Linked DNA regions of Selenomonas sputigena. The main gene of each other region encodes a partner of the protein of the gene in region 2 in a complex. Links are inferred from orthologs where the notes say so. Each region holds a gene or a part of one and is shown on either strand. Other genes may lie near its edges.

Region 1 (5,410 bases), 210 kb from region 2 along the record:
GCGTGGAAAACGGTTTTACGCCCGAGATTTTGCTTTGTACGTCGCAGCTCAAGACGATCAAGCAGCTCGTCGCGAACAGCCTCGGCATATCGATTTTGCCGGATTTTGTGACGCGCAGCGAGACGATCTTTGCACGTCGTCCCCTTGTGCCGGAGATGGAAATCCAGGTCAATCTTTTCTGGAGTCCGCAGAAGCGCCTGAGCGAGACGGGACGCAAGGTCGTTTCCTTCATGGAGGAGTACACGACGACGGATGAGTTCAGGGAACGTTTTCGCCAGTGAGGCGATGTAAGAAATATGGGCTGGTGAAAAAGTTTTGCAGTTGAAACGCCTCGAAGCCTACGGCTTCAAATCGTTTGCCGATAAAGTCGAGATCGAGTTCCATGCGGGCGTTACGGCGATTGTCGGGCCGAACGGCAGCGGCAAGAGCAACGTCACAGATGCGGTGCGCTGGGTGCTCGGCGAGCAGAATGTGCGCGCCCTGCGCGGTTCGAAGGCCGAGGACATCATCTTTACGGGCAGTGCGACGCGGCGTGCCATGGGCGTTGCAGAAGTCTCCCTCTTCTTTGAAAATGAAGGGGATATGCCCGTTGATTACCGCGAAGTCGTCGTGACGCGCCGTCTTTTCCGCTCGGGCGAGAGCGAGTTCTTCATCAATAAGTCGCGCTGTCGCCTGAAGGATATCAGCAACCTTTTCGCCGATACGGGACTCGGGCGCGATGGCATGAGCGTCATTGGTCAGAACCGCATCGATGAGATCCTGAACAGCAAGCCTGAGGAGCGTCGCCTTTATTTTGAAGAAACGGCGGGCATCACGAAGTACCGCAACCGCAAGCGCGAGTCGATGCGAAAGCTGGAAGACATGCAGGGGAATCTCGTGCGCGTCAGCGACATCATGCAGGAGATCGAAGGGCAACTCGAACCTCTTGCCGAGAGCGCAGAGAAGACGCGCCGCCACGATGATCTGCAGACGGTCTACAGGCGCTGCGCCTTGACGGAACTTTTCCAGCGTGAGGGTCAGCTCAAGAAGGAGCGTGCAGACAGCGCGGGCAAGATCGAGGCGATGCGCGATGAGGCTCTGGCTGTCGAGACGCAGGTGCGCTTGCTGGATGTGAAGAAGGAAGAACTCGATCAGGCGATCCTCGTTCTGGAAGAAAAACTGCAGGAGCAGGCGGAGAAGAACAACGCGCTGAGGACGCAGATCGAGCAGGCAAACAGCGAAATCGCCATCTTGGAGGAGCGAGCACATCAGCATGACGCCTTGAAGGCGCGTCTTCTCCAACAGCGTGCGGATTTTGAGAGCACTGCCGGAGAAGCTGCTGCTGAGAAGCAGCGGCTCTTTGCTGTCGAAAAGGAGCTTCTTGAAAAGCATGCGGCGATCGATGCCGCCATAGCGAAGGATCGCGGCTCGCTCAAGGCTCTGGGCGAGAAGCTGCGCGAGGTCAAGGAGAAGCATCGCACGCTCGCGGACAAGAAGGATGCAGCGCAGCGCGACATGCTCGCGCGGGAAAATGAGCTTCTGCTCATTGAGCATGAGTTGGAACGGTATTCGACGAGCGGCACGGAACGTGCCGATGAGCTGGAAAGAGCGACAGCGGCAGTTGACGCTCTGACGACTGAGGCGAAGGCAATCGGCGAAGAGCGACGCAGGCTCGAAGAAGAGCGCAGGACGCTCGAAGAAGAACGCACGAAGAAGACGCAAGAGAAGGAGCATTTGGACGAGAAGCTCCGCACGCTGCTTCATGCGGAGAATCGTACGAAAGAAGAGCTGCACGCAGATGAGAACAAGCTCAAGTTCCTGCGCAACATGCAGGCGTCGTACGAAGGCTTCGCGCGCGCGCCGAAGGCTGTACTGCAGGCGAAAGAACCTTGGCAGAAGGGCGTCGCGGGCGCTGTCGCCGAGCTTGTTTCCGTGCCGCATGAGTACATCCGCGCCGTCGATGTCGCCTTGGGCAGCAGTCTGCAGAACATCGTGACGGAGGATACGGATACGGCGAAGGCCGCCATCGCCTTTCTGAAACGCGCACGTTTGGGACGCGTGACGTTCCTGCCGCTTTCGACGCTCGTCGTGCGCCGCTCACAGGATGAGGCGGCGAAGAGGGAAGCGGGCGCCATAGGCTTTGCCAATGAGCTGGTCGGTGCGGATGCGAAGTACCGAAAAGTCGTGGACTTTCTGCTGGCCCGCACGCTCGTTGTCGATACGCTCGATCACGGTCTTGCCATCGAGAAGAAGATGGGGTGGCGGCTGCGCATCGTGACGCTTGACGGCGAATTGCTGAATCCCGGCGGCTCGCTTTCGGGCGGCGGCAGGCAAGGGCAGGAGACGAGCTTTCTCAATCGCGGCGGTGAGATCGAGCGCTTGGAAAAGAGCGTGCGGGACGCGGAAGAAAAGCTTGCTGCGCTTTTGAAAGAGCGCACGCTTTTTGACAAGGCGGCGAAGGAAATGGCCGAGGCGCTGGAATTTGTTGCCCGCTCTTTGCAGCAAAAGGATGTGTATGCAGCGGAACTGCGCGTCAAGGATGAACGCATCGCCGAGGCGCGAAAAGAGAAGGAAAAGGCGAGAGAGATGCTCAAGAAGCTTGCAGAAGAGGCTGAAATGACCTTTTCCAAGGCGCAGGCGAAGAAGAATGACGCCGTGCAGCAGGCGAAGGCCGCGCGCCGCCTGTACGAGAAGATGGAGCGGGAGACAAAGGAGAGCGAGGAAGAGCTCGACGATCTTGAGCAGGATGCTGACGACCTCAGCAAGTATATCAACGAGCGGGAGCTAAAGCGCGCCGTCCTTGAGCAGGAGAAAATCCGTGCGCGTGAGCAGGCGCTCCTAAAAGAGAAGGAAGAGACGAGAGCGAAGGAGCAGGCGGAAAAAACGCGCGAGGAAGAAATTGCGCTGGATGAAGAACAGAGCAACGGCGGCACGAAGCGCGAGGAAATCGCCGCGCGGGTTGCTGCGTGGCAGGAAAAGCATGCCGAGGGAAAAGCCGCCTACGACAAGCAGTATCAGGAAAAACTCGAACGTCATGCGGAAAACCAAGAGAATGACAAGGCGGCGAGGGTAGCAGGGCAACGACTCTCAGAGATGCAGGGCAAGCTGCATCAAATGGAAATTGCTGCCGCCGAGGTGCATGTGAAGCTTGAGCAGGTGCAGGTGGAGCTTTTAGAGCAGTATGGGCATACATGGGAAACGGCAGCGGAAGAGGCGCTCGATCTGACGGGCACGGAGCTTAAGAAGAAGATGCAGGACATCTCCCGTGCGCTCGCAGAACTCGGTCCCGTCAATCCCAACGCCATACGCGAGCATGAAGAGCTTGTGGAGCGCCATGAGTTCATGGGCAAGCAGGCGGCGGATCTCGAAGCAGCGCGCGAAAATCTCATGGCGATGATTCATGAGATGGACGTGACGATGACGCGCCAGTTCAAGGCGGCGTTCGAAGAGATTCGCGGTTATTTTGCCGACATATTCGTGCGCCTCTTCGGCGGCGGCAAGGCGGAGCTTTTTCTGACCGATGAGAAGGATGTGCTCCATGCTGGTGTGGAAATTGAGGTGCAGCTGCCGACGAAGAAGCGCCAGAATCTCTCCGTACTTTCGGGCGGTGAGCGTGCCCTGACGGTCATCGCATTGCTCTTTTCTTTTTTACGCTACCGTCCCGCGCCATTTTCCGTGCTCGATGAGATCGATGCGCCGCTCGATGAGGCGAATGTCGCTCGTTTCGGCAAGTTCCTCGGTGAATTTGCTGAGAATACGCAGTTCATCGTCGTCACGCACCGAAAAGGGACGATGGAAGCAGCTGATTTCATGTACGGCATCACCATCGAGGATGCAGGCGTGTCGCGCGTTCTTTCCGTGCGCCTCGACGAAGCGATTTGAGGGAGCACGTTGATAAATTGGAGGTATTATGGGATTTTTTGACCGATTGAAAAAGGGGCTTGCCAAGACACGCGAGACCTTTACGAACAAGATTGAAAAACTCATCATCGGCTATGCAGATATCGATGACGATCTGCTCGATGAGCTGGAGGAAACTCTGATCATGTCCGATGTCGGCGTGAAGACGACAGAAAGACTCATGGCAGATGTACGAAAGGGCATCAAGAAAAAAGACATCAATACGCCGGAAGATTTGAAGCCCTTCCTCGCTGAGAAGATTTCCGAAATCCTTTCAACAGGTTCGGACGAAACGCGTATCGCTTCGGCAGGGCCTACGGTGCTCCTCGTCATTGGTGTCAACGGCGTCGGCAAGACGACGACGATCGGCAAGCTCGCCGCCTACTACAAGGAGCAGGGCAAGTCGGTTATGCTCGCTGCCGCCGATACCTTCCGCGCTGCCGCTATCGATCAGCTGCAGATCTGGGGTGATCGCACGGGGGTTCCTGTCATTCGCCACGAGGAAGGCTCCGATCCTGCCGCCGTCGCTTTCGATGCGGTCAAGGCGGCGAGGGCGCGCAGCATCGACGTCCTGATCATTGATACGGCGGGGCGTCTGCATACGAAATCGAACCTCATGGAAGAGCTGAAGAAGATCAATCGCGTGATCCAGCGTGAGATTGCTGAGGCGCCGCATGAGACGCTGCTCGTCCTCGATGCGACGACGGGGCAGAATGCGATCAGTCAGGCAGATCTCTTCCAAAAAGCGGCGGCAATCACGGGCATCGTTCTGACGAAGCTCGACGGAACGGCGAAGGGCGGTGTCATCATCGGCCTGAAATCGGAGCTTTCCATGCCGGTGAAATGGATTGGCGTCGGCGAGGGAGTCGACGATCTGCGCCCGTTCATCGCCAAGGATTTCGCGCGCGCCCTCTTCGGGCTGAATGTAGAATGAATCGCTGCAGGATGCAGAAAGCAAACGTATTTTCGTCAGGGAAAATGATTTGACATTGCAGGACAACTATAATAAAATTGTACTGCTATAGGTGAAACATATTTAGGAGGACATCGGACAAAAATGAGTGTAAATGAAAAGTTGAGGAATATCGCGATCATCGCCCACGTCGACCATGGAAAGACGACGCTGGTTGACGCCATGCTGCGGCAGAGCCATGTTTTCCGCTCGAATGAGCAGGTGGCAGAGCGCGTCATGGATTCCGGAGATTTGGAGCGCGAGCGCGGTATTACGATTCTTTCCAAGAATACCTCGATCCTCTACAATGACGTGAAGATCAACATCGTCGACACGCCGGGTCATGCGGATTTCGGCGGCGAGGTGCAGCGTGTGCTCAACATGGTGGATGGCGTGCTGCTGCTTGTTGACGCCTTCGAGGGTCCGATGCCTCAGACGAAGTATGTCTTAAGAAAGGCGCTTGAGCAGAAACTTAAGCCCATCGTCGTCATCAACAAGATCGATCGCCCCGATCAGCGTGTTGATGATGTTTATGATGAAGTTCTTGAGCTTTTCATGGAGCTTGATGCGGACGATGAG
Region 2 (4,342 bases):
GGACGTCGCCTCGGGCGGCGAGCTTTCGCGCGTGGCTCTCGCCGTCAAGGCTGTTTCGGCCGCGAATGATGATTCGCCGCCGAGCATGGTATTTGACGAGATCGACACGGGCATTGGCGGCAAGACGGCGCGCATGGTCGCCGAACGCATCGCCATGGTCGCTTTGCACAGGCAAGTCCTCTGCATCACGCATCTGCCGCAGATCGCCTGCATGGCGGACGCGCATCTTTACATCCACAAGGAGACGCAGGAGGGGCGCACGCTGACGGAAGTGCAGCTCCTCGCCGAGGGCGAGCGCATCAACGAGATCGCACGCATGGCGTCGGGCAGCGACATCACGGCGGCTGCGCTTGACAATGCGCGGGAAATGGTGGATAATGCTAGAATTAAACGCGCTGAAATCAGCCGCAGTTTCTCGAAATAAAGGGGAAAATATGTACGAAGATTTGTTGGAGAAAAAGCTCCGGAGTGAAAACATCTACGACGGCGTCCTGCTCCATGTTCGGCGCGATACGGTGACGTTGCCGAACGGTAGGGAAGCCGTGCGCGAGTGGGTTAGGCATCCCGGCGCTTCCGCCGTCCTGCCCGTGTTCGAGGACGGTACGGTGCTGCTCGTGCGCCAGTACCGCTATCCCGTCGACCGCGTCACGCTTGAGATCCCAGCGGGCAAGCTCGACTCTCCGAAGGAAGATCCGCTCGCGTGCGCCGTGCGCGAACTTTCGGAGGAGACGGGATACACGGCAAAGCATTGGGCAAAGCTCACGACGATCGGCACGACCGTCGGGTTTTCCAATGAGTATATCCATATCTACGCCGCGCACGATTTGCAGGCGGGCGAGCAGCATACGGACGACGATGAGTTTATCCACGTCGTCAAGATGCCGCTCGAAGAGGCCGTAGAGCGCGTCAAAACCGGCGAGATCTTCGATGCGAAGTCCGTGACAGCAATTCTCATGACGGCGCTCGGCAAAGCGAAACACTGATGGGAGGCGGAATATGTTTGGTTCTGATTTGATGTGGTTCATCGCGGGTATCCCGGGAATTTTGATTGCCATGGTCGTGCACGAGTATTCCCACGCACGCGTCGCCGTTGCCATGGGCGACATGACGCCGCGCCTCATGGGCAGACTCACGCTCAATCCCAAGGCGCACATCGATCCCATCGGGCTTTTGACGCTGTTCCTCGTTCATTTCGGCTGGGCGAAGCCCGTGATGATAAATCCGAGGAATTTTCGCGACATGCGCAAGGGCGAAGTCCTCGTGGCTCTGGCAGGGCCGGCATCCAACCTTGTCATAGCATTTCTGGCCATGCTTTTTTTTGCTGTCTACGCGCGCCTCGGTCTGCCTGTATCGCAGGGCTTTTATACGGTCATGCAGCTTCTCGCGCTGATCAACGTCAACTTCGCTGTGTTCAATATGATACCGCTGCCACCTCTTGACGGTTCACGCGTACTCATGGCATTCTTGCCGGGGCGCTGGGCGTATGAACTCATGCGTCTGGAACGCTACACATTCATCATTCTCATCCTGCTGATCATGGTCGGGCCGTTCGCGCGCCTCTTGGGAGCCGTCTCCTGGGCGATCTACTCCACGCTCGCGGCGGTCGTCGGTCTGCTCATCTGATTCGCTCTCATGGACAAGTATACGGTACGGCTCAATGCTTTTGAAGGGCCGATGGATCTCCTCATGCATCTCATCGAGAAGAATAAGATCGACATCTACGATATCCCGATGGCGGTTCTGACCGAACAGTATATGAACTACCTTGCAGAGATGCAGGAGTTTGATATCGAGGTTGCGAGCGAATTCATCGTCATGGCGGCGACGCTTCTGCAGATCAAGTCGCGCATGATGCTGCCGAAGCCGCCGAAAGAAAAGGAGGAGGAAGAAGAGGAAGATCCGCGCAGGGAACTTGTGGAGCGCATCTTGGAGTACCGCCGCTTCCGCCGCGTCAGCGTGGAACTCGACGGTCTTGCCGCGCTGCAGGAGAGGGTGTTTGCGCGCAAGCCGCTGCCGCTTCCCGTGCGCCGTTTGCCGCCTGAGGAAATGTCCGTTGCCCTGCTCGTCGACGCCTTCCGCATCGCCATGGAGGTGCGAGAGGAGATCACGATTCCGAAGGCGCTTGTAGCGCCCGACGCCTACAGCATACAGGGAAAGATGGAGGACATCCTCGTGCTCCTTGACCGCGAGGGTGGGCAGATGCCGTTTGCCGCCGCATTCCCGTCAGGCACGCGTGCGGAACTCATCGTTTCCTTTCTTGCGCTGTTGGAGCTGATCAAGCTCCATTCCGTCGTGATTCGCCAGGGCGATCTTTTTGGCGATATTCTTGTTTGCCTAAGGACGAGTGATCACTGATGTTTATGGAAGAAATGCAGGCGCCTTTGGAGGCGCTGCTTTTTGTGCGCGGCGAGCCAGTGACGGCAATGCAGCTCAAGGAGATCCTGCAGGTTGACGAGGAGAGCCTAGCCGAGCTTTTGGCGCTTTATGCGAAGACGTTGGAGGAGCGTGGGAGCGGTCTCATGTTGCATCGTGTCGCGGGAGGCTTTCAGCTTGTCACACGCCCCGAGTGTCATGCCTATGTGCAGAAGCTTGCAGAGGTGCAGGACAGAAAACTCACGACGCCGACCTTGGAGACGCTCTCGATCGTCGCCTTCAAGCAGCCGATCACGAAGCAGGAAATCGAGCACATCCGCGGTGTGCGCGTCGAGCGAGCGCTGCAGAAGCTCCTGGAGATGGAGCTGATCGAAGAAGTAGGCAGGAAGCCTGTTCTAGGACGGCCGATCCTCTACGGCACGACGGATGTCTTTCTCAAGTGCTTCGGACTCAATGCACTGAGCGACCTGCCTGCTTTGCCGGCCTTGGAAGAGGTGGCGGAAGAAGGAGACGTGCAGCTTGAATTGCTCGCCGCCGATGGGGATGCTCAGACCGAGGAAGAAGAATCGTCGGAAGCGCTGACAGAAGATGGCGCAGAACGTGCTGAGGAGATTGACGAAGCCTTGCATACGGAGGAAAAAATTGATTGAATTATTGGCTCCTGCAGGGAGCAGGGAGGCGTTGACGGCCGCTGTGGAAAGCGGCGCTGACGCCGTCTATCTGGCAGGCAATATGTTCGGTGCACGCGCCTATGCGGATAACTTCGACGAAGATGGACTGCGCGAGGCGATCGCCTTCGCCCACAGCCGTGATGTGCGCGTGCATGTGACGGTCAACACCATCGTACGCGATGAGGAGATGGCGGCACTCTCCCGCTACCTGCGCTTCCTCTATGAGGCGGGTGCGGACGCCGCGCTCGTGCAGGATCTCGGCGTTTATCGGCTCGCGCGTCAGGCGGCGCCCAGTCTGCCGCTGCATGCGAGCACGCAGATGACCGTGCACAATCTGGAAGGCGTGCTCCTTCTTCAGGAGATGGGCTTTGAGCGAGTCGTGCTCTCGCGCGAGCTTTCGTTGGAGGATATCCGCTATATCACGGCGCACTGTCAGGTGGAGATTGAGACTTTCGTGCATGGGGCGCTTTGCGTCTGCTACTCGGGGCAGTGTCTGATGAGCAGCATGATCGGCGGCAGGAGCGGCAATCGCGGTCGCTGTGCGCAGCCGTGTCGTCTGCCCTATACGCTTGTAGATGAGACGGGCGCGGATGTTCTCGGCAAGGATGCGGGGCAGTTCCTGCTCTCGCCCAAGGATTTGAAAACCATTGAGCTTTTGCCGGAACTCTTGGAGAGCGGCATCGCTTCGCTGAAGATCGAAGGGCGCATGAAGCGTCCCGAGTACGTCGCTGTCGTCGTCGACGCCTATCGCCGCGCCATCGACGCCGTCGAGGCAGGCAGGGGACTGCCGAGCGCGGCAGAGGATGAAAAGGCGCTCGCGCAGATCTTCAACCGCGATTTCACGACGGCCTACCTAAAGGAGCGTCCGGGGCGCACGATGATGAGCGATTCCCGGCCGAACAATCGCGGCCTTCTTGTCGGACGCGTCTTGGAAAATGACAGGACGGCGGGGCGCGTGAAGCTGAAGCTCTCGGGCGATCTGGCCGAGGGAGATCAACTGGATTTCTGGGTCAAGGTCGGCGGCAGGAAGACGGCGACGGTGACGGATCTCCGCGACAAGAAGGGTCGCTCCTGTCCTACGGCGAAGGCGGGCGAGGAGGTCACATTGCCTCTCGATGCGCCCGTGAAGCCGCACGACCGCGTATTCAAGGTGTTCGACGCACATCTCATGGAGAAGGCGCGCGGCTTTTTCCGCGCGGGCGCTCCCGTGCGGCGCGTGCCCGTGGCGGCGCATGTTTGCGTGCGCCTCGGCGAGCCTCTTTCCATCAAGTTGCGTGACCGGGACGGCTTTAGAGCGC

Evidence for each region. The genes of interacting proteins can lie anywhere in the genome.
Region 1: the proteins of OL236_RS04515 (region 2) and smc are in contact, whole or in part, in a crystal structure (PDB 3ZGX), measured with the Bacillus subtilis proteins. The link is inferred for Selenomonas sputigena from one-to-one orthologs.

What each region holds. Positions count from the first base shown.
Region 1 is NZ_CP110383.1:1,093,079-1,098,488, reverse strand. The notes cover bases 1-4,061. They hold smc (chromosome segregation protein SMC), read left to right. Parts: upstream 1-315; coding sequence 316-3,861; downstream 3,862-4,061. Other genes in these bases: ftsY (signal recognition particle-docking protein FtsY), read left to right, coding at 3,890-4,061; OL236_RS05415 (LysR family transcriptional regulator), read left to right, coding at 1-281. Also shown: more of ftsY, read left to right, coding at 4,062-4,813; translational GTPase TypA, read left to right, coding at 4,937-5,410. UniProt on the Bacillus subtilis protein: Required for chromosome condensation and partitioning.
Region 2 is NZ_CP110383.1:884,809-889,150, forward strand. The notes cover bases 501-3,493. They hold OL236_RS04515 (segregation and condensation protein A), read left to right. Parts: upstream 501-1,632; coding sequence 1,633-2,355; downstream 2,356-3,493. Other genes in these bases: OL236_RS04505 (NUDIX domain-containing protein), read left to right, coding at 501-983; OL236_RS04510 (site-2 protease family protein), read left to right, coding at 997-1,623; scpB (SMC-Scp complex subunit ScpB), read left to right, coding at 2,355-3,023; OL236_RS04525 (DUF3656 domain-containing U32 family peptidase), read left to right, coding at 3,016-3,493. Outside these bases: DNA repair protein RecN, read left to right, coding at 1-424; more of OL236_RS04505, read left to right, coding at 435-500; more of OL236_RS04525, read left to right, coding at 3,494-4,342. UniProt on the Bacillus subtilis protein: Participates in chromosomal partition during cell division. May act via the formation of a condensin-like complex containing Smc and ScpB that pull DNA away from mid-cell into both cell halves.